DNA from 3 places in the Arthrobacter sp. Y3221087 genome. Region 3 is predicted to be linked to each of the others. Evidence: riboswitches for the same ligand, from Rfam matches in the RefSeq annotation. Region 3 holds a riboswitch; each other region holds the start of a gene.

Region 1 (9,467 bases), on a different contig from region 3:
CTGCTCTGGCAGCGCGGGTGGCCGCTGATCCTCGCCGCCGCCGTGGGCGGCTGGAGCACCTCAATCCTCGCGCCGGACAGCGGAAGGACGCTGATCGACGTCGGCATCTGGACCATGAGCGAAGGGTCCCTGGAGACGGGGCTCGGGTTCATGCTCCGCGGGCTCGCGATTGCGCTGCCGGCGGTGCTGCTGATGAGCTGCACCGATCCCACCGATCTCGCGGACGCGCTGGCCCAGAAGGCCCGCCTGCCGCACCGGTTCGTGCTGGGCACCCTGGCCGCCATGCGCCTGGTGGGCCTGCTGGCGGAGGAGTGGCAAACCATTGGCATGGCACGCCGCGCGCGCGGCGTGGGGTCGCGCGGCAACGTACTGCAGCGGGCGAAAGCCACCCTGGGGCAAAGCTTCGGCCTCCTGGTTCAGGCCATCCGGCGGGCGTCGAGGCTGGCAGTCACCATGGAAGCGCGTGGATTTGGCGGCGGGACCCGAACCTGGGCCCGCGCCTCAACCTACAGTGCGCTGGATGCGTGGGTGCTGGCGGGCGGCCTGCTCATGGCAGGACTCGCAGTGGTGGCGGCCGTGTCTGCCGGCACCTGGAACATGGTGTGGCTGGGAAGCTAGGGTTCCGGCGTGCAGGCATGGTTGTAGTCGAAGCCCCGCGCCACGAACTGGGTCAGGACCACGGTACCCCCACCCGTCAGCGGTGCGTTTAGGCACGCGCCGGCCGCCCGGTACGCGCTGCGGGCGCCGGCCAGCCAGCTCGGCAATCGGTACAGGTTGCTGGTGTTGCTGACGTTGCCAACGATCCGGCCCCACTGCAGGGACGTGGAGTAGATGCCCACTCCCTTGACGTTGATGCTGTGGAAGAAGTCCGTCATGCCCTCCAGGACGGCGCGGTTGGCGTCCTTGTCGCCGGACCAGCTGTTTTCGGTCTCCACGTCGAGCCACCAGACATAGTCGGCGGGATTAGTGATTCCCCGGATGTAGGCGTCGTCGTAGGCCTTCGCCCAGCCGTACATGTAGGCGCAGGCCTTGCCGTAGTCGCCCTCCCTGCAGGGGCCGTAGGGGTTGTGGACCTGCCGCCCGATGGGGTATTCGTCGCTGTCCGGCCACCAGGAGCCGGAGCTTCCCGGGTTCGCGGTATTGACATACAGCGACACCGCTGGCTGGCCAGGCAGGCCGGGGGAAGCGGCTGCCCACTCAAGTTGTTCGTCCAGGCAGGGGTTGGTGGTGTTCGCCAACCCGTTGTTGACGCCGACGATCCCGAAAGCCTGCCCCTTAGGCAGATCCTTGTTGCACTGCGGCCATGACACGTCGTTGCCGAGCAGGGACTGGCCGCCCTCGCCCGGGGAGGGCGCCGCGGAAGCAGGACCCGCTACGGCCAGCAGGACGGCTGCCGCCAGCAGCCAGGCAAGCCTGAACGGGAACGGGCGGGCATGGTGCCGGAGCATTGCGCCTTTCCTTGATGCCGGGGAAGGAACGTTACTTCCAGTCTCCCGCCGGGGTGCCGACGGAACAAGCAGCTGATGCTCAAGAATGGAGGTTGTTTCCATCAAGGTTTCTATCGCATAAAGCGGGTAGGGTTTGGCCTGGGAGGGGCGTTACGCGGCTGTGATGACGCCGAATAACTCATTTATGATATATTTCTGGCATGACGCAGGAAACCACTGAGCACGTTGCCGCCATGCTGAGGGATGCCCGGACCGAGAAGGGCTGGACCCAGGGCCAGCTGGCTGCCGAGCTGGGAACCAGCCAGAGCGCAGTGGCCCGGATGGAGCAGGGAAAGCAAAACCTGAGCCTGAAGATGATCCAGCGCCTGGAAAGCATCTTCGACCGGAGCATCGTCAACGTGGGCAAGCCGCAGATGACGCACCTGCGCGTGGAGGGCGGGCGGACCCTCTCCGGCGCCGTCGACGTCAACAGCAGCAAGAACGCCGGCGTCGCCCTGCTCTGCGCCAGCCTGATCAACCGCGGCACCACCGTGCTCCGCCGCCTGGCCCGGATTGAGGAAGTCAACCGGATCGTGGAGGTCCTAACCAGCATCGGTGTGGAGTGCACGTGGCTGAACGATACCGACCTGCGGCTCCGCCGGCCGGCCGTCCTGGACCTTGAGGCCATGGACGTGGATGCCGCGCGCCGGACCCGCAGCGTCATCATGCTGCTGGGTCCGCTGCTGGATGAGACGGAGGAATACCGGCTTCCGTATGCCGGGGGTTGCGATCTGGGGACCCGCACGGTTGAGCCGCACATGCAGGCCCTGCGCCAGTTCGGGCTTTCGGTGGAGGCCACGGCGGGCTTCTACGCCATCCAGGCGCCGCCGGCGGATGCCCAGGACCGTTCCTTCGTCCTCACCGAGCGCGGCGATACCGTCACCGAAAATGCCATCATGGCCGCCGCGCACCGCGAGGGAACCACGGTCATCCGCAACGCCAGCCCCAACTACATGGTCCAGGACCTCTGCTTCTACCTGCAGATGCTTGGCGTGACCATCGACGGCGTGGGAACCACTACCCTCAGCATCACGGGCAAGCCCGTTATCAATGCGGACATCGAGTACTTCCCCTCGGAGGACCCCATTGAGGCCATGAGCCTCATCACCGCCGGCATCGTCACAAATTCCGAGGTCACAGTCCGCCGCGTGCCCATCGAGTTCATGGAGATTGAGCTTGCCACGCTGGGCCAGATGGGGCAGCAACTGGAAATTTCAGGCGAGTACATGGCGCGCAACGGCCGGACCCGCCTGGTGGACGTCACCACCAAGCCGTCGGAGCTGCATGCACCCGAAGACAAAATCCACCCCATGCCGTTCCCCGGCCTCAACATCGACAATCTGCCGTTCTTCGCCGTGATAGCAGCCAATGCGACAGGCCAGACCATGATCCACGACTGGGTCTACGAAAACCGTGCCATCTACCTGACGGAGCTGAACCGGCTGGGGGCCCAGGTGCAGCTGTTGGATCCGCACCGCATCTATGTCAACGGGCCCACCAAGTGGCGCGCGGCCGAAGTCGGGTGCCCGCCGGCACTGCGGCCGGCAGCGTGCCTGCTGCTGGCCATGCTCGCGGCCCGCGGGGTGTCCGAACTGCGGAACATCTACGTCATCGAGCGCGGGTATGAGGACCTGGCGGAGCGGCTGAACACCATCGGCGCCAAGGTGGAGTACTTCCAGGATTGAGCATTAATGCTTCGTCATGAACGGCAGGGCCGCTTCAAATACGTTCCCGCTGCCGCAGAATGTCAATATGCGTACATTCGGCGTGGAGGAAGAGCTGCTGATTGTTGATCCGGAGACCGGGGAGCCGCTGGCGCTGGCCGACGCGCTTCTGTCCGGCCGCCGGGTGGCTGCCGACGATTCCGCCCAGGATCCGCGTGCGCTTGAGACCGAGGACAAAACGGTCTATGACGACGACGAGACGGGCCTGAGTGCCGAACTGAAGCTTGAGCAGATTGAGACCCAGACCCGGCCCTGCCTTGACTCCGGAAGCCTGTTGGACCAGATCAGGGCCGGACGGTTGCTCGCAGACCAGGCCGCGAAGAAACACAACGCCCGCGTCGCCGCGCTGGCCACCTCGCCGCTGGGCCTGAACAGCCACACCACTCCTGATCCGCGCTACGCCAGGATGCTGGAACGCTTCGGGCTGACCGCCCAGGAGCAGCTGACGTGCGGCTTCCATGTCCACACCTTTGTGGAATCACCCGAAGAAGGCGTGGCGGTGCTTGACCGCATCCGCGACAAACTGGCCGTGCTGACGGCGCTCAGCGCCAACTCGCCGTTCTGGAACGGGCTGGAGACCGGTTTTGAAAGCTACCGGACCCAGGCGTGGAACCGCTGGCCGACGGCGGGGCCGGCGGGCATCTACGGCACCTACGCCGCCTACCGCCGGCTGGTCACCAGGCTGCTGGACACGGGCGTGATGCTGGACGAAGGGATGATCTATTTCGACGCCCGGCTGTCCCGCAACCATCCCACCGTGGAGGTGCGGGTGGCCGACGTCTGCCTGCGGGCCGAGGATGCGGCCCTCCTCGCGGTCCTGGTCCGTGCCCTAGTGGAGACCGCCGGCCGGGAGTGGCGGGAAGGCGTGGAACCTGTACCGGTCCCGACTGTCCTGCTGAGGATGGCTTCCTGGCAGGCCAGCAGCGGGGGCCTCGGTGGGGAGCTGCTGGACTTTGGAAGCTTCCGGCCGGCCCCCGCGCCCGAGGTAGTGCGCTCCCTGGTGGAGTACCTCGCGCCGGTGCTGGAGGAACAGGGTGAGCTCGACCTGGCGCGGCAAGGCGTGGAAGCGATCATCGCCCGCGGCACAGGGGCAGCCGAGCAGCGCCGGGTCCGTGACCGGTTGCTGTCTGGGCCATCGACCAAGGACATGGGCTTCGGCGCCGTGGTGCGGCATGCGGTGAACGTCACCATGCGCGGCGACTTGGACCTCTCGGAAGTCGATGCCGTTCCAGACCTGCTGCGGGTGCGGCAGGCCTAGCCCGTTGGTAACCGTGGCGCTAAGGAAGGCCACGTGCCATACTCGGCGCGTGGCGCCGTCGTACTCTTTTCATGCCGAGCTTTGGCTCTATCCCGGCGAAGCCGGCTGGCACTTCCTCACCCTGCCGCCGGAGGTGGCGGACGACATTGCAGAGCAAAGTGAGGCGAGCAACAAGGCCTTCGGCTCGGTCAAGGTCGCGGTGGAAATTAGCGGCCACCGCTGGCTGACGTCCATCTTTCCGGACAGCAAAATGGGCTCGTACCTGCTTCCCGTCAAGAAAGCTGTACGGGAAAAGGCGCGCATCAAGGCGGGCGATAGCGTGGACGTCCGGCTGGAGCTCCAGCCGGACAATGCCTCGCCGGGAGAAAGCTAGATCTGCTTCAGGGCCTGTTCGAGGTCGCGGATCAGGTCGTCGGCGTCCTCGAGCCCAACGGACAGGCGCACCACGCCGTCGCTGAGGCCGATGGCAGCCCGTCCCTCCGGCCCCATCGCACGGTGCGTGGTGGTGGCGGGGTGCGTGATCAGGGATTTCGAATCGCCCAGGTTGTTGGAGATATCGATGATCCGCAGCCCGTCCAGCAGCGCGAAAGCGGCTTCCTTGCCCGAGCGGCCGCCGGACGGAGCGAGCTCCAGGGTGAGCACCGTGCCGCCGGCGCGCATCTGCCTGGCGGCAAGTTCGTACTGCGGGTGCGACTTCAGCAGCGGGTACTTCACCCAGCTCACGGCAGGCTGCTGCTCCAGCCATTCGGCGAGCCGGAGGGCGGTGGCGGAGGAGTGGTTGACACGCAGCGCCATGGTCTCCAGGCCCTTGGTCAACACCCACGCGTTGAACGGCGACAGCGACGGGCCGGTGTGGCGCATCAGCTGCTTGACCGGACCCTCGATGTACTCCTTGGTGCCCAGGATGGCACCGCCCATCACCCGGCCCTGGCCGTCAATGTGCTTGGTGCCGGAGTAGACGATGACGTCCGCGCCCAGCTGGCCGCAGCGTTGGAGCAGGGGAGTGGCAAAGACGTTGTCGACGACGACGGTGGCCCCGGCAGCGTGCGCGAGTTCGCTGACCGCGGCGATGTCCACGATCTCCTGCATCGGGTTGGACGGGGACTCGAAGAAGACGGCGGTGGTGGGCTGGGACAGGGCGGCGCGCCACTGCTCCAGGTCCGGACCGTCCACAAAGACGGTCTCCACGCCCCACCGCGGCAGGATTTCATTGAGGATGACGAAGCAGGAACCAAAGAGCGAACGGGCGGCCACCACGCGGTCCCCGGCAGCGAGCAGGGCGCCCAGGGCGGTGAAGACTGCGGACATGCCGGACGCGGTGGCAAAGCACGCCTCCGTTCCTTCGAGCAGCCGGAGCCGCTCCTGGAAGGTCGCCACGGAGGGGTTGCCGTACCGGGAGTAGACGAAGCGCTCATCCTCGCCGGTGAAGGCGCGTTCCGCAGCAGCGGCGGATTCGTAGACGAAACCCGAGTTCAGGAATACCGCTTCGGACGTTTCCTGGAAGTTGGTGCGGTCCAGCCCGCCGCGGACGGCCTGGGTGTCGGGGCTCCAGCCGGCGGCGTCGTTATTGAAGGTCACTTAGTTCTTTCCCAGGTTGGTCGGCAGGCCGCGGTTCTTCCAGCCATTGACGGTCCGTTCGCCGTAGCGGTCCGGGTCGCCTTCGAACCCCTCCAGGACGTTGTAGGAGGTGAAGCCGGCCTGCGTCGCGGCGATGGCGGCGGAGATGGAGCGCTGGCCGGAGCGGCAGATGAACACCAGCTCCGTGTTGGAATCCTCCGGCGCCTGCTGGCTCAGGTCCTTCAGGAAATCCGGGTTGGGAATGCCGCCGGGGAATGTCCACTGGATGAACAGTGGATCGTTGTCCGTGGCCTTGGTGTCCGGAATGCCGATGTGCGCCCATTCGCCCTCGGTGCGCACGTCCACCAGGATGGCGCCCTGCTCAAGCTTGGCCCAGGCTTCCTCCGGCGTCAGGTCTCCTGCGTAGCTCATGCGTGGCCCTCGCCGTCGAACTCGAGGTCCTCGTTGGCTGCTTCCAGGTCGTCAACAGCGGTGGCGACGGCGGCGTCCGCCGATGCGATGGCGGCCGGCAGGACCACGGCCTGGGCCACGATGACGCTGGTGCCGTTGAAGGCTGCCGCCGGGCTTCCGTGCAGGACGTAGCCTTCGGCGAGTGCGGTTGAGATCCGCTCACAGAATTCACGGTTGTCCGGGCCGCTGATGAGGCGGTAGGACAACTTTTCTTCGGGGGCGTCGGACACGACGGATCTCCTTCTCTCACGCTTGCAGCTCGAATCGGTCGATATGCCGAGTATTCACCTGAGGCACCCCGCCGCGGAAGGAGGGTTGCCGACCGGCCAGTCAGGGCTTGGCGCCGGTACTCATTACTCCCCAAAAACGTAACATCTGGCACCGGCTGCCGCATCGCCGTCGTCGTCATGTTGCGTAACTGAAGCGGAAACGCTGCCGAAGGCGGCGGCGCGGTGCCGTCACCGGTGAACGGCCGACGGCGGTATCACCGCAGGCGGGCGGGCCTTTCTTTCCCATCCCGGCGGGACGGCCCGATACAGTTCTTGGGGGCAGCGCCCCGCCATGAAAGATCAGCACTGGGGGTCCCCTTGAACATGCGAACAGCCGTGCCCTGCCGCCGCACCCGTCCGGCCCTGGCCCGCCGTCTTCGCGTGGCCTGGGCGTTCCTTGCCGTGCTTGCTGTTGCCTGTGTGGCTGCGGTCCTGCCGGCGGGGGCGGCCCGGGCAGCCGAACCCGCACCGGATGCGGGCAAGCCGCTGCTCGGCGTCGTCCTGGAATGGGGCGAGGACACCGCTGCAGGGTTTGCCGAGCGGCTGGGAGCGTCACCGGCTGTCTATGGACACGACATCGCTTTTCCCTACCGCTCCTCCGAGCAGAACGACATCAGGGGATTCCTTGAACAGTCCTCGCTCCAGGGCGCCCACGCCATGCTCACGGTCAAGCCCACGGTGCCGCTGGACCAGATAGACGCCACGGTTGCCGAGTCATTCGCCGGTGAAATCAGACGGCTTACCGCGCAGTTCCAGGGGGAGGTGCTGGTGCGGTTTGCCCCGGACATGAACGCCTCCTGGGTGGAGTGGGGCCAGCAGCCCGCCGAATACCGGAAGGCGTTCCAGGCTGTCTCCGCGGCATTTGAGGATTCCGACGACGGCCGGACGGTTATGGTCTGGGAGCCGTACCTGGGCAAGGACTACCCCTTTGACCGGAACCGGAACGCGCCGGCCCGCGGAAGCGACGGTTTCGCCTTGCTCGATACCAACGGCGACGGTGCCTGGGACGGGTCTGACAGCGCCTACGAACCGTACTATCCCGGTGATGATGCCGTGGACTGGGTTGGCCTGACGGCTTTCCATGACGACACCGCCGGTGGCGCCGCAGTCAATACCGTTCCGCGCGCCGGTGAGCTGGAGGACATGCTGACGGCCTCGGGCGGCGAAAACTTCTACGCCACCTATGCCGAGGAGCGGGCCAAGCCGTTCCTGCTGCAGACCGCCGCCTTCTACAGCCCCGCGTCCGGCGGCGCGTCCGAGGCTGAGATCAAGACCGGCTGGTGGGACCAGGTGGTGGGCACTGCCACGTCGGCAGAGTTTGGCAGGACGGCCGCGGTGGTCTGGGACGAGCGCACCAGCACCAGGGACACCGGCGTGGCCAGCATCGACTGGCTCCTGACCGGCAGCCCGGAGATCGCCCGGGCGGCGCTGGACCGGCTGGAGGCCTCGCCCTTGGTGACCGGTCCCGTCACGGAAGTGTCCACCGGCGGCAGCGACTATGTCCGGGCCAACACGCTGGCCGGGGCTGCCGCCTGGACAGTAGGGGCCGCGCTCGTCATCCTCCTGGTGGCCCTCTGGCAGATTCCGCGGCGCGTTCACGCCGCAACAGCTTGGGGTTACACGGACCCGTCCGGCAGGGATTCGCGCGTGGACCTGCTGCGCGGACTGGCCATCGTGTTTGTCGTGGTCAACCACCTGGGCATGACGTCCCTGTTCCAGCTCCTGACCCAGGAGGCGGTGGGCTTCGTTTCGGGTGCCGAACTGTTTGTCCTCTTCTCCGGTCTGGTGGTGGGGATGGTCTACGGGCCCCGGGTGAAAGACGATTTTGGAACCGTCGTGGACCTGACGTCCCGACGCGCCGGCAAGCTCTACCTGACTGCACTGATAGTCCTCGTGGGCGTCTTCCTGGCTTCCCTGCTGCCGGTTTTCCGTATCGACGCGTTAACCACCTTCGTGGACCAGGGGACCGGCGGGGCAGGGCACGACGGCGCCGGCCGGACCTACGACCTGTATGCAGGAATGGAGCAACTCTTCCAGTTCCCGGTGCCGGCCCAGGTTCTCCCCGCCATCCTGCTGCTGCAGTTCGGTCCGTGGCAGTTCAACGTGATGGGGCTGTACGTGGTGCTGCTGCTGGCCAGCCCCTTTATTCTTGCTGCCCTCAACCGGGGCAAGGCCGTGTGGGTGCTGGCCGGCACCCTGGCGGTCTACGCCGTCGGCGCCGCCACGCGCTTCCGGCTCCTGCCGTCGCAGTTCGAGGACTCGTTCCCGCTGCTCGTGTGGCAGGTGCTGTTCGTGCTCGGCCTGGTGGCCGGATTCCACCGGCGCAGTATTGTCGCCTGGCTTTCGGCGCGGACATGGGTGGTGGCCGCCTGCACGGCGCTTGCCTTCCTGCTGGCTTTCCTGTCCTGGGGGAACCCCTATCTTGCCAACGGCTTCGACGTCCGGCTGGCCATCGTCCCGGACACCCTGTACCGGACGGTCTACGACGCCCTCTTTGCACGGACCTACCTGGCACCCGGCCGGCTCCTCAACGTCCTGGTCCTGGTGGTCGCTGCCTACGCATTCCTCACCGCGTACTGGAAGCCGGTGCAGCGGGCTGTGGGCTGGTTCCTGATTCCGCTGGGCCGCGCGACGCTGTACGTGTTCATCATGCACGTGGTGCTGATTGCCGTGGTGGCGAACATCCCGGCCCTGCAGCAGG
Region 2 (9,467 bases), on a different contig from region 3:
CGAAGTGACGGCGTCCGGCCACTTCACGAACATTCGCGCCAACACCGTCAGCGGTGACCTGACCTTCGACCTGCACGGCTTCGCCAACGACTTCGTGGCCAACTCAGTCTCCGGCGACGTCACCATCCGGTTGCCCCACGACGTCGGTGTGGACATTGTTGCCAAGTCTGCCAGCGGCGCCGTGGTCATCGGCAACCGGCACTACACGTCCGTGGGCGGGAAGGTTGAGACCATTGCAGGACCGGACGAGCAGTTGATGCTGGTCCGGACAAACTCGGTTTCCGGGAAGACCTCCATCTTCCACAGCTCGAATGCCGGAAATGCGGAAACGGGGCACTGATGCCCCCGGTATTCGCGCACGGTGCACTGCGCCTCTACCTGCTTGCACTCCTCGAATCCGGCCCTAAACACGGCTACGAACTCATCAAGGCCCTGAAGGACCGGTTTGGCGGGACGTATTCCCCCAGTGCCGGCACCATCTATCCCCGTTTGGGAAAGCTGGAGGAAGAGGGCCTGGTGGCCACGGAATCGGCCGGCCGCCGCACCAACTACCACATCACCGCTGCAGGACTCGCGGAGCTGAACCGGCGGAGGGACGAGCTGGCCGGGGTGGAGAACGACATCTCGGCCTCAGTGCGGAGGCTGGCCGACGGCCTGCGGGAGGACATCCGCAGCAACATGCGCGGCCTCAGGGCGGACCTGGCGGCCACGGCCGAGGCGGCCCGCACAGCCGCCCACGCAACGGACTTCCGGGTTCCCGGCGGCAGGGTGCCGCCGGAAGGATCACGGTCCCTGAAGGAGGCCGAGCTGATGCTCCAGGAGTTCCGGGACGATCTCCGCACCGAACTCCGGCTGCACGCCCGGAGCCAGCCCCTGGGCCCTGTCACCCTGGAGACCATGCGCACAGTGCTGGAGCAGGCCCGCATCGCCGTCCGGAACTCGCTGAAGCCGTAGGCGCCGGCAGGCAGCGCCGAATCGCAGGTCATGCGGGCGCTCCCGGTTCGCGGGCGCACTGATGTTGTGGGAGACTTGAGGGCAGCTCTTTTGAGTACCGACAGTAAGGAGGCCAGCTATGAGCAAGCGTGCACGCAAGCGTCGTGACCGTAAGCGTGGCGGCGCGAACCACGGGAAGCGCCCCAACACCTAGGCAAATGCCAGGGACTACGGTTCAAGCAAAGGACCCCGGAAGCCAATCGGCTTCCGGGGTCCTTTGTTTCTACTGCAGCTGTCCGGGCGTGCGTATGGGCCCTATGCCTCCACCGTGCGGATGGAGTGGATCCGGTCCAGGATGGCGTTCTTCAGGTTGTCCGGTGCAGCTTCGGTGCAGGAGCGTTTGACCATGTTCCGGATGACGCACTCGAGGTCGTACTGCTCCGTGCACTCCGGGCAGTCATCCAGGTGGTTCTTGATCTCCGTGATGTCTTCACGGGTCAACGCACCATCGAGGTATTCGTAGATGCGTTGCATCCGGGTGTCGTCGCAATCGCCCAATCCCTGGCAGTCGCTCATTTCCTGCTCTCCTGTTGTGTGCTTGCAGCCGTGTCCTGTGCATCCGCGGCCGATTTGAATCCGCGCTCGGCGGCGTATTCCGCCAGCATGTCCCGCAACATTCGCCGGCCGCGGTGGAGCCGGGACATCACCGTGCCGATGGGCGTGTTCATGATGTCTGAGATTTCCTTGTACGCGAAGCCTTCGACGTCCGCGAAGTACACCGCAAGGCGGAATTCTTCCGGAATGTCCTGGAGCGCGCGCTTGACGTCGGAATCCGGGAGGTGGTCCAGCGCCTCTGCCTCAGCGGAACGGAGCCCGCTGGAGGTGTGTGATTCGGCCCGCGCCAACTGCCAGTCCTCGATCGTGTCCGAATTGGACTGGAGCGGTTCGCGCTGCCGCTTGCGGTACAGGTTGATGTACGTATTGGTCAGGATGCGGTACAACCACGCCTTGAGGTTGGTTCCCGGCTTGTACTGATGGAATGCCGAAAAGGCCTTCGTATAGGCCTCCTGGACGAGGTCTTCGGCATCCGAGGGATTCCGGGCCATCCGCATCGCCGCCGAATACAGCTGGTCCACGTACTGCATGGCATCACGCTCGAAGCGGACGCGCCGCTGTTCAGGGGTTTCCGTCGAGACGTCCACCAGCGTTTCCGTGGTGTCGGCCCCTGGTTCGGGGGCACCAGCCGATGCGGAGACGGGCGCCGCACCGGGCGTGCCCTTCACGTCGCTGTTCGAAGCCTCATACATGGCCGAGACGGCCGGATCCAGGGTGCTCATTGCCTTCAAGTCTACTGTCAGGCTCCGCGCGCGCGGCGAGCCATACCCGGAGGCATCCTCATCCACCAGGCCAACAGCCAACGGGCCCACTGCTTCCACTCCGTCCAACACCTGCCTCAAGGCCCAGCTCCGCTCTGTATGTCGTGGAACATCAATTTCATGATTCGAATAGCGGCCGCCCTTGCCGACCCGCCTTTGCCATAACCCCCGGTCGCAGGCAAATATTCCCCAAAAGTGCAAGACTAGAACGGACTCCCCGCCGAAGACGCGGTTCGTCCATCCAGGAGGAAATCCATGCCCTTTGTACGCACGCTCGCCCGCCCCATGCTGGCCTCCAGCTTTGTCCTTGCCGGAGTGGATAAGCTCAAGAACACCGACGACACGGCGCAGCAGCTCTCCCCCCTGCTCCGCAAGGCTGCGGCGTCCCTGCCGTTCCAGGCGGACGAGAAAATGCTGGCCCGTGTGATCGGCGGGACCCAGGTGGGCGCCGGCGTACTCTTCGGGCTGGGCAAGTTCTCCAGGCTCTCGGCCACCCTGCTCACCGTCATCTCCCTGCTGAATACCTTCGTGGAGTGGCGCAGCGCGGACATCAGCAGCAAGGAGGGCCGCGAAACGCGCCGCAACCAGCTGCTGAAGAACCTGTCCCTAAGCGGCGGGGCACTGCTCGCCTCCGTGGACACGGCCGGCAAGCCGGGCCTGGCCTGGCGCGCCGAGCACCTGGCGGCCGATGCCCGCAAGGGTGCCTCGCACCTCGCCTCGGACGCCCGGAGGACCACCAACAAGAAGCTGGCCAAGGCGGACAAAGCCGTCCGGCGCGCCGTTGAACAGGCCACGGGGGCATAAGCACGAATGACCGCTGCAGCCGCCACCCGGGACGATTCCGGAGCTCCTGTCCCCCACTGGCCCGCACCGTTCGCTTCGCGGCCCGTTAACGCCACTCTCACGGTTCCCGGTTCGAAGTCCCTGACCAACAGGTACCTCGTCCTCGCCGCGCTGGCCGACGGACCGTCACGCCTGCGTGCACCCCTGCACTCCCGCGACTCCGCCCTGATGGTCGAGGCGCTCCGCCAGCTCGGTGCCACCATCACGGAAGTGCCGGGCGATGGCGCGTTCGGGCCGGACCTCGAAGTGGTCCCGCTGGGGCAGGATGCGGCGCAGCCGCTCACCAGGATTGACTGCGGCCTCGCCGGCACGGTCATGCGTTTCGTTCCGCCGCTCGCGGCGCTGCGCAACGGTGCCAGCGTGTTCGACGGCGACCCGCACGCTCGCAAGCGTCCGATGGGGACCATTATCGAGGCGCTGAGGGCGCTGGGGGTTGCGGTATCCGCTGAGGATGGGGGCACGCCGTCGTCGCTTCCGTTCGTGGTGGAAGGCAGCGGGGAGGTCCGCGGCGGGCACCTGGTGATCGATGCCAGCGCGTCCTCCCAGTTCGTCTCCGCGCTGCTGCTGGTGGGGGCGCGGTTCACCGAGGGCCTGCATCTTGAGCACGTGGGCAAACCAGTGCCCAGCCTGGACCACATCAACATGACAGTTGCGGTCCTCCGCGGCGCCGGGGTCCAGGTGGATGACTCGGTGCCCAACCACTGGGTTGTCTCACCTGGCCCCATCCGCGCTTTCGACCAGCGGATCGAGCAGGACCTGTCCAACGCCGGCCCCTTCCTCGCGGCGGCGCTGGCTTCAGGCGGGACCGTCCGGATTCCCGGCTGGCCGGAGCAGACGCAGCAGGTGGGTGACCTGTGGCGCAGCATCCTCACCGAGATGGGCGCGACAGTGACACTTGAGGACGGCGTCCTCACGGTCACGGGCGGCCCCGAAATCAAGGGTGCCCACTTCGCCGACACCAGCGAACTGGCACCTACGGTAGCGGCCCTGTGCGCCCTTGCGTCGGGGCCGTCCCGGCTCACCGGGATAGCCCACCTGCGCGGGCATGAAACGGACCGGCTCGCCGCGCTGGTTACGGAAATAAACCGCCTGGGCGGCGACGCCGAGGAAACCAGCGACGGCCTAGTGATCCGCCCTGCCCCGCTGCACGCCGGCGTCGTGCATAGCTACGCCGACCACCGCATGGCCACTGCAGGGGCAATCCTGGGCCTCGCGGTGGAAGGAGTGCAGGTGGAGGACATCGCCACCACGGCAAAGACCATGCCCGACTTTCCCCGGCTCTGGGCGGACATGCTCGCCCAGGGCGGTGCCCCGCAGCAGGAGGCCCGCACCGGGGCGGAAGGTTAGCGGTGGCAAGGCGTACTGATTCCTGGGACGAATCGGATGTCCGGATCCGGCCCAACAAGAAGGGGTCCAGGCCCCGCACCAAGGACCGCCCCAGCCACGACGACGCCGTGACCGGGCGGATCATCACCGTTGACCGGGGGCGGTACACCGCCGTGGTGGGCGAGGACTCCGCTGACGAGCGTACAGTTATCGCCGCCCGGGCCCGCGAACTCCGCCGCTCCCCCGTTGTGGCGGGCGACTTCGTTTCCCTCGTGGGGGACGTTTCCGGCGACCCTCATACCCTGGCCCGGCTGGTCAGGATCCAGGACCGGAAGACGCTCCTGCGGCGCAGCGCTGACGATACTGACCCAGTGGAGCGGGCCGTGGTGGCCAACGCCGACCAGCTGGTGATCGTGGTGGCCGCCGCCAACCCGGAACCCCGCACAGGCTTCATCGACCGCGCGCTCGTCGCGGCCTACGACGCCGGCATCGACCCGATCCTGCTGGTCACCAAGGCGGACGTCAAGGATCCGGCGGAGCTCCTGTCCAACTACACTCACCTCGACCTTCCCGTGATCATCAGCCGGACCGCCGATCTTGCGGCGTCCGGCATCGATGCCCGCTCGGACGACGGCCTGTCCGCCCGGCTGGACAGCGCCGCTGTTGCCGCGCTGCGGTCCTACCTGGACGGCAAGGTCACCGTCATGCTGGGACACTCCGGCGTCGGCAAGTCAACAATGGTCAACGCGCTCACGGGAGCCGAACGTGCCACCGGCGGCGTCAACGCGGTCACCGGCAGGGGCCGGCACACGTCATCGTCAGCACTGGCCCTGCGGCTGGTTGACGCACCGCCGGGCAGCTGGATCATCGACACCCCCGGCATCCGCTCCTTTGGCCTGGCGCATGTGGACCCGGACCGGATCCTGCGGTCCTTCCCGGACCTCTCCCCCGGCACCGACGCCTGCGAACGCGGCTGCAAGCACACGGCAACTGCCGTTAACTGCGGCCTGGATGCTTGGGTGGCGGAAGGTCACGCGGGCCCGACCGGAGAGGCTCGGCTGGCGTCCTTGCGCCGGTTGCTCGGAGCGGATCCACGGGAGGAAGCTCAGGAGGCAAAGGAGCTCGGCAGCGTCAACTGACAAAGCCGATCTCCCAGCAGAACAGCCTGCAGACGGTAGTTTGGAACCATGATCCAACCCGCTTCGAGCTACAACGATGACCTGCGCCTGGCCCATGTCCTGGCCGACTCCGTGGACGACCAGACCATGAGCCGCTTCAAGGCACTGGACCTCCATGTGGAGACCAAGCCCGACCTGACGCCGGTCACCGACGCGGACAAGGCCGCCGAGGAAGCCATCCGCGGCCAGCTCTCCCGCTCCCGCCCGCGGGACGCAGTGCTCGGTGAGGAGTTCGGCAGTACCGGCCACGGTTCGCGCCGCTGGATCATCGACCCCATCGACGGAACCAAGAACTTCGTCCGTGGCGTCCCCGTGTGGGCCACCCTGATCGCCCTCGTGGACGAGGGCGAGCCGGTTGTCGGCGTCGTGAGCGCCCCCGCCCTGGGCAAGCGCTGGTGGGCCGCCAAGGGCATGGGCGCCTACATGGGGCGTTCGCTTGCCGCAGCCACCCGGCTCCGGGTCTCCAACGTTTCCAGCCTGTCCGACGCCTCGCTGTCCTATTCAAGCCTCTCCGGGTGGAAGGAACGGGGAAACCTGGACGAGTTCCTGGGCCTTACCGAATCGGTATGGCGGACCCGCGCCTACGGTGATTTCTGGTCCTACTGCATGGTGGCCGAGGGCTCGGTGGACATCGCGTGCGAGCCGGAACTGAACCTTTACGACATGGCGGCCCTGGTGCCGATCGTAGTGGAGGCCGGCGGACGCTTCACCTCTTTGGAGGGTGAGGACGGCCCGTTCGGCGGTAACGCCCTGGCCACCAATTCGATCCTGCACTCCGAAGTGCTGCAGCGGCTGAACCCGGGCCTGGACGACCTACTCTGAAGCCCCCTGCAACCGAACAAAAGACGGCGGATACCTCCAGAAGGAGGTGTCCGCCGTCGTCTTCTTCGCCGAAAAGCCTGTTTTCCATTCCCACGTAACAAAGGCCTTAACAATTGCGCCGGCTTCAATCCTGGCCGCCCCATGTTCTACGCTCTTAACCAGGTCACGAGTGCCAGCGCAAAACCCCGGTTTGCTGGCCGGCAACCCTCCATTCGCGGTGGGGTGCCCCGGGTGACGACCAGGCCGGTCCGGAGCGGATGCGGCAAGCGCGGATTCCCTTGCTAGCGGAGTCCTGTTTTGAAGTGAGGTCTCTGTGACAACAGCCACCGTCTCCCCCAACGCCGCCATCACCGCTGATTCCGTGTTTGACGAACGCCAGTCACTGGCCGGCCGGCCGCTCGCCGCCGTCACCGGCGCGGAAATCCAGGCACCGCTGATTTCCGGCGGCCACATCCGCTACGCCAACCTTGACTATGGCGCCTCCGCCCCCGCCCTCTCGGTGGTGTCCGCCTACCTCAACGAGATCCTGCCTTTCTATGCGAGTGTCCACCGCGGTGCCGGCTACGCGTCCCAAATCAGCACCTCGGTCTACGAAAACGCCCGCAGCATCGTCCGCGACTTTGTGGGCGGCCGCCCGAACGACTCCGTCATCTTCACGCGGAACACCACGGACTCGCTCAACCTGCTGGCCGGCTGCCTGCCCCTCAACGACGGCCAGTCCGCCGGCGACGTCCTGTACCTGGACATTGAGCACCACGCCAACCTGCTGCCGTGGCAGGGCGTTCCCCACCGCAGCATTGTTGCCGCCGACACCATCGCGGGAACCATCGACGCCGTCCGCGCCGAGCTGGAACAGGGCGGCGTCAGCCTGCTGGCCATCACCGGCGCCTCCAACGTCACCGGCGAAATCCTCCCGGTCCGCGCCCTTGCCGCCCTGGCCCACCAGCACGGGGCCCGCATTGTGGTGGACGCGGCCCAGCTGGCGCCGCACCGCCGCATCAACATCAGCGCGGACGACGTCGATTACGTCGCCTTCTCCGGCCACAAGCTGTACGCGCCCTTCGGCGCAGGCGTCCTGGTGGGTCGGCCGGACTGGCTCGACGCCGGAACCCCGCACCTCGCCGGCGGCGGCGCGGTCAAGGAGGCCAGGCTCGACGGCGTCAGCTGGGCCTCCGGCCCGGCCCGGCACGAGGGCGGCTCCCCCAACGTCCTGGGTGCCGCCACCCTGGCCAAGGCCACCCAGGTCATCGCGGGCCTGGACCAGGAACGCTGGCACGCCCACGAATCCGCCATCCGTTCCTTCCTGGTGGAGGGCCTCCAGGAGATCGACGGCGTCACGGTGCACCAGATCTTCAAGGACACCAACCCGGACACCGATACCATCGGCGTGGTCAACTTCTCGGTTGAGGGCTACGACGCCGGCCTCGTGGCTGCTTACCTGTCGGCCGAGCACGGCGTGGGCCTGCGTGACGGACGCTTCTGCGCACATCCCCTGCTGAAGCGGCTGGGCCTGCCTTCGGGTTCGCTCCGCGCCAGCTTCGGCGTCGGTTCCCGGCTGGAGGATGCCCAGCGGCTCCTGGCCGGCATCGCCAAGCTGCGCCGCGACGGGCTCGGCTGGGACTACGTGGTGGACGCAGGGCGGTGGGTTCCCGCCAATGACACCCGCACCTACCCGCACTGGGCCCCGAACACGCCGGGCACCGCCGGCGCTGCTCCCTGCACCGACGACTGACCCATCCGGCAGATGCGGTAAATTCGGAAGGTACCGCAGGGCATTGACTGAAGGAGGCCGCACGTGGTTCGGGGTGGCCCAAAGCTGGATCACGGGCGGCGCCGGGAGCTGGGCAAGAGCTTCCAGCAGGGCGGCAGGCACTACCAGCGGGTCCGGCCCGGTTATCCCGCTGACTCTGCCGATTGGCTCATCCCCGCGGGCGCCAGGGATGCGCTTGACGCCGGGGCAGGGACCGGCAAGTTTACTGAACTCCTGTTGGAACGCGGACTGGCCGTCACCGCCGTCGACCCCTCCGCCGACATGCTGGACCAGCTGAAGGCACACTATCCCGGCGCCACCGCGGTCCTGGGAACCGCTGAGGCCACCGCCCTGCCGTCGTCCGCCTTCGACGTCGTCACCGTTGCCCAGGCCTGGCACTGGTGCGATCCCCTCGCCGCGAGCACCGAACTGGCACGCGTCCTGCGTCCGCACGGCACACTCGGGCTTGTCTGGAACCAACTGGACACCACCGTCCCCTGGGTGCACCGGCTCTCACGGATCATGCACGCCGGGGACGTCTACAAGCCCGGCCACCGGCCGGTGATGGGCCCGGAATTCGGCAAGCTGGAAAGCCACGTGACGCACTGGCAGGACACCGTCAGCACCGAGGACCTGATCGATCTGACCAAATCGCGCAGCTATTACCTCCGGGCAGGTGATGCCACCCGGGCCAAGGTCCTCGCCAACCTTGACTGGTACCTGCATGAGCACCTGGGACATGCCCCGGACGAGGACATCGGGCTGCCGTACCTGACGTTGTCGTGGCGGGCCGTCAAAGTATGAGCGGTCCCGCCGCGCTCCCTGGCCACCCGGTAGGCTTGGTTCTGTGAAGACCAGCGCGCCCTCCTCCTCCATCGAGGACTACGTCAAGGTCATCTACTCTTTCACCGAATGGCAGGACAAGCCCATCACGTCCTCGCAGCTGGCCCAAAGGCTGGGCGTGGCCAATTCGTCGGTGTCGGAAATGGTCCGCAAGCTCAAGGACCAGGGCCTTGTTGACCACAAGCCGTACAGCGCCATTACCCTTACGGACGCGGGACTGCGGCTTGCCTTGTCCATGGTGCGGCGCCACCGGCTGATCGAAACCTACCTGGTCCAGCAGCTTGGATACAGCTGGGATGAGGTCCACGACGAGGCCGAACTGCTCGAGCACGCAGTGTCAGACACTTTCATTGAGCGCGTCGCCGCGAAGCTCGGCGATCCCAGCCGGGACCCGCA
Region 3 (9,467 bases):
TTGAAGCCAAGGGCACGGAAGTCATCGTGGCACCTGCCTAACCGCCTGGCCTGGGCGTGCCGGGCAGCGGCGGTCGGGGTTCAGGCAATCAGCCACGATCCAGAAACTGCAGGCAAGATGGGTACATGCTGGTTCCCTCCCGCCGTCGTCTGAAGCTCGAAGTCTGGATTGTCCTGGGCCTCTCCCTTGGCCAGTCCGCCGTGTACTCCGTGGTGCAGCTGCTGGACAAGATGACCCGGGCTCCGCTGGCCGAGGGAACTTCGACACTCAACCGCTCCCAAAGCACCCGCGAGTATTTCGACCTGACGTACCAGCTGCTGGACATCATCTTCGCCCTGGTGCCGGTGCTGCTGGTGATCTACTTCCTGACGGACCAGCGGCAGGCGGCAACGGCCGACGGCGGCAATCCTGGCTCTGCGTTCCGGAAGCTGGGCTTCGATTTCGTCCGGCCTGGCAAGGACCTGCTGCAGGGGTTGGGGCTCGCGGCCCTGATAGGGCTTCCCTCCCTGGGCCTTTACGCCGCGGGCAGGACGCTGGGCATCACTACTGCCATCATCCCCAGCGCGCTGGACGCCTACTGGTGGACCGTGCCGGTCCTGATTCTGTCCGCCCTCCGGCATGCGGTGGTGGAGGAGGTCATCGTGGTGGGGTACCTGATGAACCGTTTCGGCAAGTTCGGCTGGAGTATCCCGCTGTCGATCGCGGCGAGTTCGTTCCTCCGCGGCACCTATCACCTGTACCAGGGATTCGGTCCCTTTATTGGCAATGTGGTGATGGGCATCGTCTTTGCCTGGCTGTACACCCGGACCAAGCGGGTTATGCCCCTTGTCATTGCCCACGCGCTTCTGGACATCGTGGCATTTGTCGGATTCAGCCTCTTCGGCAGGGCCGTGGGGCTGGGGTAACAGCTACGTGTGGAGCAGGGCCGGGTTGCTCAGTGCCCAATAGCTCAGGGCCGGGTCGCTGAGGGCCTGGTCGCCGAGGGCCAAATCGCTGACGGACAGGTCCTTTTGTGGGTCGGGTGGCAGGACGACGGGCATGGCGTAGAAGTCGTCCCACACGGGGTCGTAGGGTGCGATGTCGTCAGCGTCGATGAGGTTGTCGTTCACCGGTTCTTCACATGGTGGTTCGGCGCAGGGCGGTGCTGATTCCAGCCATTCCAGGAGGAACAGTGTGTCCGGCCAGATGGGTGGCTCCAAGTCGGGTTGTTCGCTGGGGTAGTGTCGGCCGGTGGGTGAGGTCCAGCCGGGTGGTGTGTTCCGGGTTGCTTCGGTGGGTTCCCAGCCGGTGTTGTGTTTGAGCCGGTGGTGCTTTGGGCAGAGTTGTGCCAGGTTGCTGAGCCCGGTGGTGCCACCGTGCTCCCACGCTTGGAGGTGGTCTGCTTCGTTGTCGAGCGAATGGTTGTTACAGCCGGGGAAGGTGCATTTGCCGTCGCGGAGGCGGAGGGCCTGCCGCATGGCTCTGGTGAGCCGGTAGCTGGTGCGGCCGATTTCCAAGGGTGTTCCGTCGGCGGGGTCGACGAGGACACGGTAGAACGAGTCGGCTCCGTCGGCGACGAGTTTGCGGGCCATCGACGCCGGGATCGGGCCGTACCCGTCCAGGCTGGCCGGTTCATCTGTCACGCCGAAGAGCGCCAACGCCGGGACAGTGACAAGCACATCCGCCCGCGGTGCCGGAACCTTTCCGACGGCCGGGTTGAGGTCAAACGTGCTGGTGCTGGTGACTTCGTCATCGGCATCGGGCATCAGACAGTCCCCGGAGTGTACGGCAGCGTCGTCCGGGATGCCGAGGTCGGCGGCGGGCTCGTCGGACCCGAGAAGTGTGGCAAGCCCAATGAGATTGTTCGGGATCAGCTCACCGGTCCCACCAGGCTCAGAGGGACTTGCTCCTTCCCCACCCCCGGCCGGGATGGTCCTGCCGCGCCCGCTGCCGGCGACGGCGTCTGTGGTGGTAGTTATGGCGTGGGCGGGGGCGAGGAGGCGCCGGGCGAACTCGTCGGCCTTGATTTGGGGCAGGGTCCGGGTTTCGTTGGGTCCTTGGAGGCCGCGGGCGGTGACGGTGTTTTTGTTCCAGATTGCAGTCGCGGAGCCGGCGGGGAGGTAGGCGGAGATCCAGGCCCTGCCGTCACGGTCCCGGTGGAACTCGACCCGCCGGTCGGCCACGGATTTGGCGTGGCGTTTTTCGATGGAGTCGGGGTGGTGGCGTTCGCGCCAGGCGCGGACCCTGGCGCGGAGCCGGGACGGTACGAGGGCGGTGGCGGGGCAGCCCCGGGCCGGGTTGGGTGCGTCCGGGTCCAGGAAGTGGTCCGCGAGGGCCACGGCGGCGGTATGGTGCAGGGCCTCTGTTTCGTCAGCGATGATCTTGGCGCCCTGCCAGAACAACGCCCCCGAAGACAGATTCCCGTAGACGGAGGGGAGGGAGCAGACCCGCCGGGCCTGGGTGATGAACGCCCCTGCGGCCCCGGCGCTGATGGTCAGGATCCCGGCGATCTCTTCCACCGCTGATATTTCCGCGTAGGTGCGGTCGTGCGCGGAGGCGTCGGGTGGGGTCATTGCCTGCTGCAGGTCGAGGGACTGGGCGGCGTCGCGGGCCTTGAGGGCGGCGACCTGCGCCTCAAGCTTTGCTATCAAAGCCAGGCGGTCCAGCCGGATCTCGTAGGCACGTTGGAGTACATCCGTGCCCGTGCCGGAGTTCTCGGGATCTTGCAGACGGGCGTCAAGGAGGAACAGCGCGTTGATGGCAGCCGTCGTGGCATAAACACTCTCCATCGGTGCTGCTACGACCGCGCCATTTCCCATACAAGAATCATCACCGGAGGCACCGACATTCCGGCCGGGCGTTGCGACAGGAGCGGCGGAAGTCCGGGCGGTGACAGAAGGCAGCACTGCTCCCGCTAAGTCTCCATCCGTGCCCGTTCTGAATCCCATAGGAACATCATCGGGGGAGGCGCCGACATTTTGACCGGTTGCTCCGAGAGATCCAAGCCCTGAAAAAGACCCGCGGCTAAGCAACTTCGGCCGCCATCGGGAGGTGACGCCGTTGTCACATCCTGATGGCGGCCGAAGTCTGTCAAAGGAAGGTCAGATGGTGACCGCTCCGTTTTGGGTTTCGAAGGTGACTGAGAGGATGCCGGGCGTACCATGCGGGGCGACCCACTCAACTGCAACATCCTCCAGCGGCTTTTCCACCGGTTCGCCCAGCCATTCGGTGACCCGGGAGGCCGAGCCTGCGATGGTCAGGCAGCTCATCTTGATGTTGCTCTCGTAGGCGTTGGACGGGTGGAGCGACGGATCGCCCTCCCACTTCAGCATGTAGGGCACCTGGGGATCGGCGATGAGGCCCAGGATTCCAATCTGCTTCCACACCAGCTCGCGGCCGTCGGGAAACTTGCGGTTGCCGTTGACGGCAGCCCGTCCCAGGCGTGCCTCGAACGGAGCAAGGTCGTCAACTTCGACACACCAGCCCATCCAGCCGCCGCCGGCCGCGGAGCGGGCCCGGACGGCCTGTCCGAAGGGAGCCTTGTCCGACGCAGGGTGGTCCAGGACCTCCACGACCTCAAGGTATTTGTGTCCCGCGAGCGGGATGATCATATTCCGGGTACCGAACCGCGGGTGTACCCCGCCCTTCACTGCCTCAACGCCGAGGGCAGAAGAAATACGTTCGGTGGTGGCCGCGAGGCCATCGTGTTCACAGGCGTAAGAGACGTGATCCATGCGCATGCCATCATCTTGGCACTTTGTGATCGGGCTCTCAGCTAAGGATACCCTTACTGGGATTTTCCGATTTCAGCACCCTCGAAACCTGCTCCATGGTAGGAACACGGGACCATGTTCGTCACAATGCTGTTCGCCCGGCCCGCCACATTCCTACACTGGGCTCAGGTCATGAGTGCCAGCAACAGCCCCGGCTCGCTGGCCGGCAACCCTCCATCCGCGGCGGGGTGCCCCGGGTGAGGACCTGGCCGTCCGGCAATAAGGCCGGGTGGCAAGCGCGGCCCGTGGTGCTTCCAGCATGCCGGGCCCAATCAAAGGAGCCTTGAATGTCCAACGGATGGTCCTTCGAAACCCGCCAGATCCACGCCGGCCAGGAACCGGATGCTGCCACCGGCGCCCGCGCCCTGCCCATCTACCAGACCACCTCCTTCGTCTTTCCCAGCGCCGAGAGCGCTGCCAACCGCTTCGCCCTCGCCGAGCTCGCCCCGATCTACACGCGCATCGGCAACCCCACCCAGGATGCCGTTGAGCAGAGGATTGCGAGCCTTGAAGGAGGCCTGGCCGCGCTCCTCCTCAGCTCGGGGCAGGCGGCAGAAACATTCGCCGTCCTGAACATCGCCGAGGCCGGCGACCACATCGTGGCCAGCCCCAGCCTCTACGGCGGCACCTACAACCTGTTCGCCCACACCCTGAAGAAGTTCGGCATCTCGGTGACCTTCGTGGCGGACCCGGACAACCTGGACCACTGGCGCGAGGCGGTCCAGCCCAACACCAAGCTCTTCTTTGCCGAAGTGGTGTCCAACCCGCGGCAGGACGTGCTGGACATCGAGGGCGTCTCCCGCACCGCCCACGAGGCCGGCGTGCCCCTGATCGTGGACAACACGCTGTCCACGCCATACCTGATCCGGCCGCTGGAATGGGGCGCGGACATCGTGGTCCACTCGGCCACCAAGTACCTGGGCGGCCACGGCGCCGCGATCGCCGGCGTCATCGTCGATTCAGGCAAGTTCGACTTCAGCAAGGACCCCGACCGCTTCCCCGGCTTCAACACCCCGGACCCGACCTACAACGGGCTGGTATACGGCCGCGACCTGGGCGAGGGCGGGGCGCTGGGGGCCAACCTGTCCTACATCCTCAAGGCCCGGGTCCAGCTCCTGCGGGACCTCGGTTCCGCCGTTTCGCCTTTCAACGCCTTCCTGATTTCGCAGGGCCTGGAGACCCTGAGCCTGCGCGTGGAGCGCCATGTGGCCAACGCCGGGCAGGTGGCGCGGTGGCTGGAAGCAAGGGACGACGTCGAATCCGTCGCCTACGCCGGGCTGCCTTCCAGCCCCTGGTACGAGCGCGGCCGCAAGTACGGGCCCAGGGGCACCGGCGCCATTGTCGCCTTCAACCTGGCCGGCGGTGCCGAGGCGGGCAAGCGCTTCGTGGACGCACTGGAGCTGCACTCGCACGTGGCCAACATCGGGGACGTCCGCTCGCTGGTCATCCACCCGGCGTCGACCACCCACAGCCAGCTGTCACCGGAGCAGCAGGCGGCGGCCGGCGTCGCCCCGGGACTGGTCCGCCTGTCAGTGGGCCTGGAGCATATCGACGATATCCTCGCCGACCTTGAAGCCGGGTTCCGTGCCGCCAAGGAGGCGCAGGGCGCCTGAGCGGACGGTCCGGGGAGCAGGGCCCGACGGCGGGTGGCGGGCCCGCGTGCGCAAAGCCGGGGAAGTCACAACCAGTCACACTCTTGGCCCGGGCCGGGTGGTGTTTCGTACACTCGAACCAGGTCATGAGTGCCAGTGACAGCCCCGGCTTGCTGGCCGGCAACCCTCCTTCCGCGGTGGGGTGCCCCGGGTGAAGACCTGGCCTGCCGGTCATTCCGCCGGTGGGCAAGCGCGTAGAAGAGGTCTTGCCATGACGGTTACCGTCACCCCTACCACCGTTCCCGAGCACGGAATTGTCCGCTACGCCTCCATCGGGGGCCTGGAACTGGAAGCCGGCGGCTACCTGCCGGACGTCACGCTCGCCTACGAAACGTGGGGCACGCTCAACGCGGACGGCAGCAATGCCATCCTCATCGAGCACGCCCTGACCGGCAGCACCCATGTCACCCGCGGCGACAGCGACGAACCCGGCTGGTGGGAACAGCTTGCCGGCCCCGGTGCCCCCGTGGACACGGACCGGTTCTTCGTGGTGTCCATCAACATTGTGGGCGGCTGCTACGGGTCCACCGGGCCGTCGTCGCCCGCCCCGGACGGGACACCCTGGGGTTCCCGCTTCCCCCTGGTGACATTGCGGGACAGCACCGTGGCCGAAGCCCGGCTGGCAGACCAGCTCGGCATCGGCAGTTGGTACGCAGTCCTAGGGGGTTCCCTGGGCGGTGCCCGCGCCTTGGAATGGGCCATCACCTACCCGGAGCGGGTGCAGCGCTGCGCCGTGATTTCCGTGGGCGCCGCCAGCACGGCAGAGCAAATCGCGTTTGCCCAGGCACAGACCCTTGCCATTCGCCAGGACCCCAACTTCAACGGCGGCGACTACTACGGCGGCCCGTTCCCCGAGGAAGGCCTGGCCTTGGCGCGGCGCATCGCGCACATCACCTACCGCTCCGCCGCCGAGCTGGAGGGCAGGTTCGGCCGGGAGCCCCAGGCCCCGGAATCACCGCTGCAGGCTGACTGCCTGTCGGGCCGCGGCCGCTACCAGGTGGAGAGCTACCTGGACCACCAGGGCAACAAGCTGGTCCAGCGCTTCGACGCCAACAGCTACATCGCCATCACCGAGGCGCTGATGAGCCACGATGTCTGCAGGGAACGCGGAACGCTGGCCGAAGCGCTGGCCCGTTCCGAAGCCCGGTTCTTCATTGCTGCAGTCGATTCGGACCGGCTCTACTTCCCGTCCCAGTCGCGGGAGCTGGCGCGCGCACTGCCCGGGGACGTGGACGTGCATCTGATCCAAGCGCCGATCGGCCACGACGGCTTCCTGACGGAAATCGGGCAGCTCGGGGACCAGCTCCGCGAGCACCTCCTGCCTTGAACCCCTGCCGAGCCCGGGGTTCCCACCGGGCCGCAGTGCTGGATGTGCATTTTTGCAGATGCTTCCTGCAGTATTCGGCGTTGAGCTCAGCGCGTCACCAGACAATACTCGTGTGAACCTGCAGTTTTGTGGTGCTCACCACAAAACCGCTGTCCGATCCCCATTGTGGTGTCGACGGAGACGCCAAAGGAGTTCACTCATGAGTACGGAACACTCCGCCACACGGCGGCTCGAGGAAACCGATGTTAAGGCCTCAGGGCTGAAGAAAGTCGTCACGGCCTCGATGGCCGGCACGGTGGTCGAATGGTACGAGTTCTTCCTCTACGCATCTGCCGCCACACTGGTGTTCGGCAAAACGTTCTTCCCCAACTCAGGCACGGAACTGGACGGCATCATTGCCGCATTCGTCACCTACGCCGTAGGCTTCGTGGCCCGCCCCATCGGCGGCATCGTCTTTGGCCATTTCGGTGACAAGTTCGGCCGCAAGCAGCTCCTGCAGCTGAGCATCATCCTGGTGGGTGTGGCCACCTTCCTCATGGGCTGCCTGCCCACCTTCGCCCAGATCGGCTACTGGGCTCCCGCCCTCCTGGTGTTCCTGCGCTTCGTGCAGGGCTTCGCTGTCGGCGGTGAGTGGGGCGGCGCCGTGCTGCTGGTGGCAGAGCACAGCCCCAACCAGTCCCGCGGGTTCTGGTCCAGCTGGCCGCAGTCTGCTGTTCCAATGGGCAACCTGCTGGCCACGGGCGTACTGTTCACCCTGTCCTCGACACTGTCCCAGGAAGCCTTCCTCGGCTGGGGCTGGCGCGTGGCGTTCTGGCTGTCCGCCGTCATCGTCATCATCGGCTACTACATCCGCACCAAGGTCCAGGACGCTCCGATCTTCATCGAAGCCCGGAAGGAAGTCACCGCGGAAAAGAAGGGCTACGGTGTTGCCGAAGTCTTCCGCCGCTACCCCCGCGGCGTCTTCACCGCCATGGGGCTCCGGTTCGCCGAAAACATCCTCTACTACCTGGTGGTCACGTTCTCCATCACGTACCTGAAGGTGGTTGTCCAGACGGACACTTCACGGATCCTGCTCCTGCTGCTGGTGGCGCACTTCATCCACTTCTGCGCCGTCCCGCTGGTCGGCAAGCTCTCCGACGCCTTCGGGCGGCGGCCCGTCTACATGGCGGGCGCCATCCTCGGCGGAACCTGGGGCTTCTTCGCCTTCCCCATGATGGACACAGCCAATGACATGGTCATCCTGGCCGCCATCACCATCGGGCTGCTCTTCCACGCGTTGATGTACGCGGGCCAGCCGTCCATCATGGCCGAGATGTTCCCCACCCGGATGCGCTACTCCGGCGTGTCCCTGGGCTACCAAGTGACCTCGATCGTTGCCGGCTCGCTGGCGCCGATCATCGCCACCGCCCTGCTGGGCAACTTCAATTCATCCCTTCCGGTGGCCCTCTACCTCCTGGCCGCCTGCATCGTGACGGCGGTGTCCGTGCTCTTCCTCAAGGAGACCAGGGGCATCTCACTGCATGACGTCGACGCCGCGGATGCCAAGGGCACCGCAGACCTCCTGGCTGCCAGCAAGAAGTAGCACGCAGCCAGGCACCACAGGTAAGGCAGCTGCCCGGGCCCGGATTCCGGGTCCGGGCAGCCGCATGACCACCACCCCAACCACACCAAGGAACCCTCATGCGAGCCGCTGTCCTTTACAACACCGTTCCCGCGGGAACCAGGTACTCCGACGCACGCCCCCTGACGGTGGAGGAGCTGGAACGGCCCGAACCACGGGCAGGCGAGCTGGGAATTTCCATCAAGTATTCGAGCCTGTGCCACTCCGACCTCTCCGTGGTGGACGGTTCGCGCGTCCGGCCCCTCCCGATGGCGCTGGGGCATGAGGCGGTGGGCAGGGTGGCCTCGGTGGGCAGCGGAGTCACCGGTGTCTCCGAGGGCGACCACGTGGTGCTGGTCTTCGTTCCAAGCTGCGGGGACTGCCGCGCCTGCCGGGCAGGCCGGCCCGCCCTGTGTCACCGTGCCGCCGAAGCCAACGGGTCCGGCGACCTCCTGCACGGTGAGGCCGTGCTGCGGACCCGGTCAGGGGAGCGCATCAACCACCACCTTGGCGTGTCGGCTTTCGCAGACTACGCGGTGGTTGCGCGCGAATCGGTCGTGGTGATCGACGACGACGTCCCGGACACGGTTGCCGCGATGTTCGGCTGCGCGGTGCTGACGGGCATGGGCGCGGTCTTCAATACGGCAAAGGTCGACGGCGGGGAGTCGGTAGCCGTGTTTGGCCTCGGCGCCGTCGGCCTGTCGGCAGTCATGGCAGCCCGCATCGCCGGTGCGGGTTCGATCGTCGCCATTGATCCAAACAGGGACAAGCACCAGCTGGCCCTGGACTGTGGTGCCAGCGCTGCCGGTACCCCAGAGGACGCTGCAAGGCTGATTGCAGATGCCGCCGGTGACGGCGTGGATGTTGCCGTGGAGGCAGTGGGTTCCGCCCGTGTCATCGCCTCCTGCCTTGAGCTGGTGACCAGGGGCGGCGCCGTGGTTTCGGTGGGCCTGCCGCATCCGTCCGCGGAACTGGCCGTCCCGGCGCTCCAGTTTGCGGGTGCGGGCAAGCGGCTGCTCGGCTCGTACATGGGCGACGCCGTCCCCGGCCGGGACATCCCCCGCTATCTCGGCTACTGGCGGGACGGCCGGCTGCCGGTGGAACTGCTGCATTCGGACACGCGCCCGCTCGCCGAG

What was found. A riboswitch is a leader RNA that binds a small molecule or an ion and turns the genes downstream of it on or off. The one in region 3 is predicted to bind S-adenosylmethionine.
Region 1: it holds a riboswitch for S-adenosylmethionine, as region 3 does, so the genes downstream of both, AC5RUO_RS18385 (DUF1737 domain-containing protein) here and AC5RUO_RS10965 (bifunctional o-acetylhomoserine/o-acetylserine sulfhydrylase) in region 3, are expected to answer to the same signal.
Region 2: it holds a riboswitch for S-adenosylmethionine, as region 3 does, so the genes downstream of both, AC5RUO_RS06430 (aminotransferase class V-fold PLP-dependent enzyme) here and AC5RUO_RS10965 (bifunctional o-acetylhomoserine/o-acetylserine sulfhydrylase) in region 3, are expected to answer to the same signal.

The regions. Positions count from the first base shown of each region.
Region 1 is NZ_JBNHFE010000009.1:44,123-53,589, reverse strand. It holds gene AC5RUO_RS18420 (energy-coupling factor transporter transmembrane component T family protein) at 1-618, shown strand, start outside; gene AC5RUO_RS18415 (glycoside hydrolase family 25 domain-containing protein) at 615-1,448, opposite strand; gene AC5RUO_RS18410 (UDP-N-acetylglucosamine 1-carboxyvinyltransferase) at 1,649-3,172, shown strand; gene AC5RUO_RS18405 (glutamate--cysteine ligase 2) at 3,240-4,469, shown strand; gene AC5RUO_RS18400 (DUF1905 domain-containing protein) at 4,519-4,842, shown strand; gene AC5RUO_RS18395 (O-succinylhomoserine sulfhydrylase) at 4,839-6,047, opposite strand; gene AC5RUO_RS18390 (rhodanese-like domain-containing protein) at 6,048-6,458, opposite strand; gene AC5RUO_RS18385 (DUF1737 domain-containing protein) at 6,455-6,727, opposite strand; SAM riboswitch class IV at 6,741-6,855, opposite strand; gene opgC (OpgC domain-containing protein) at 7,091-9,467, shown strand, end outside.
Region 2 is NZ_JBNHFE010000001.1:1,348,958-1,358,424, reverse strand. It holds gene AC5RUO_RS06475 (DUF4097 family beta strand repeat-containing protein) at 1-340, shown strand, start outside; gene AC5RUO_RS06470 (PadR family transcriptional regulator) at 340-954, shown strand; gene AC5RUO_RS06465 (50S ribosomal protein bL37) at 1,073-1,147, shown strand; gene rsrA (mycothiol system anti-sigma-R factor) at 1,249-1,509, opposite strand; gene AC5RUO_RS06455 (sigma-70 family RNA polymerase sigma factor) at 1,506-2,270, opposite strand; gene AC5RUO_RS06450 (DoxX family protein) at 2,565-3,113, shown strand; gene aroA (3-phosphoshikimate 1-carboxyvinyltransferase) at 3,120-4,499, shown strand; gene rsgA (ribosome small subunit-dependent GTPase A) at 4,502-5,617, shown strand; gene hisN (histidinol-phosphatase) at 5,666-6,478, shown strand; SAM riboswitch class IV at 6,640-6,753, shown strand; gene AC5RUO_RS06430 (aminotransferase class V-fold PLP-dependent enzyme) at 6,792-8,210, shown strand; gene AC5RUO_RS06425 (class I SAM-dependent methyltransferase) at 8,274-9,032, shown strand; gene AC5RUO_RS06420 (metal-dependent transcriptional regulator) at 9,076-9,467, shown strand, end outside.
Region 3 is NZ_JBNHFE010000002.1:287,941-297,407, forward strand. It holds gene AC5RUO_RS10945 (DeoR/GlpR family DNA-binding transcription regulator) at 1-41, shown strand, start outside; gene AC5RUO_RS10950 (CPBP family intramembrane glutamic endopeptidase) at 126-905, shown strand; gene AC5RUO_RS10955 (HNH endonuclease signature motif containing protein) at 909-2,798, opposite strand; gene AC5RUO_RS10960 (VOC family protein) at 3,081-3,719, opposite strand; SAM riboswitch class IV at 3,881-3,997, shown strand; gene AC5RUO_RS10965 (bifunctional o-acetylhomoserine/o-acetylserine sulfhydrylase) at 4,040-5,365, shown strand; SAM riboswitch class IV at 5,487-5,603, shown strand; gene metX (homoserine O-acetyltransferase MetX) at 5,616-6,731, shown strand; gene AC5RUO_RS10975 (MFS transporter) at 6,931-8,313, shown strand; gene AC5RUO_RS10980 (alcohol dehydrogenase catalytic domain-containing protein) at 8,412-9,467, shown strand, end outside.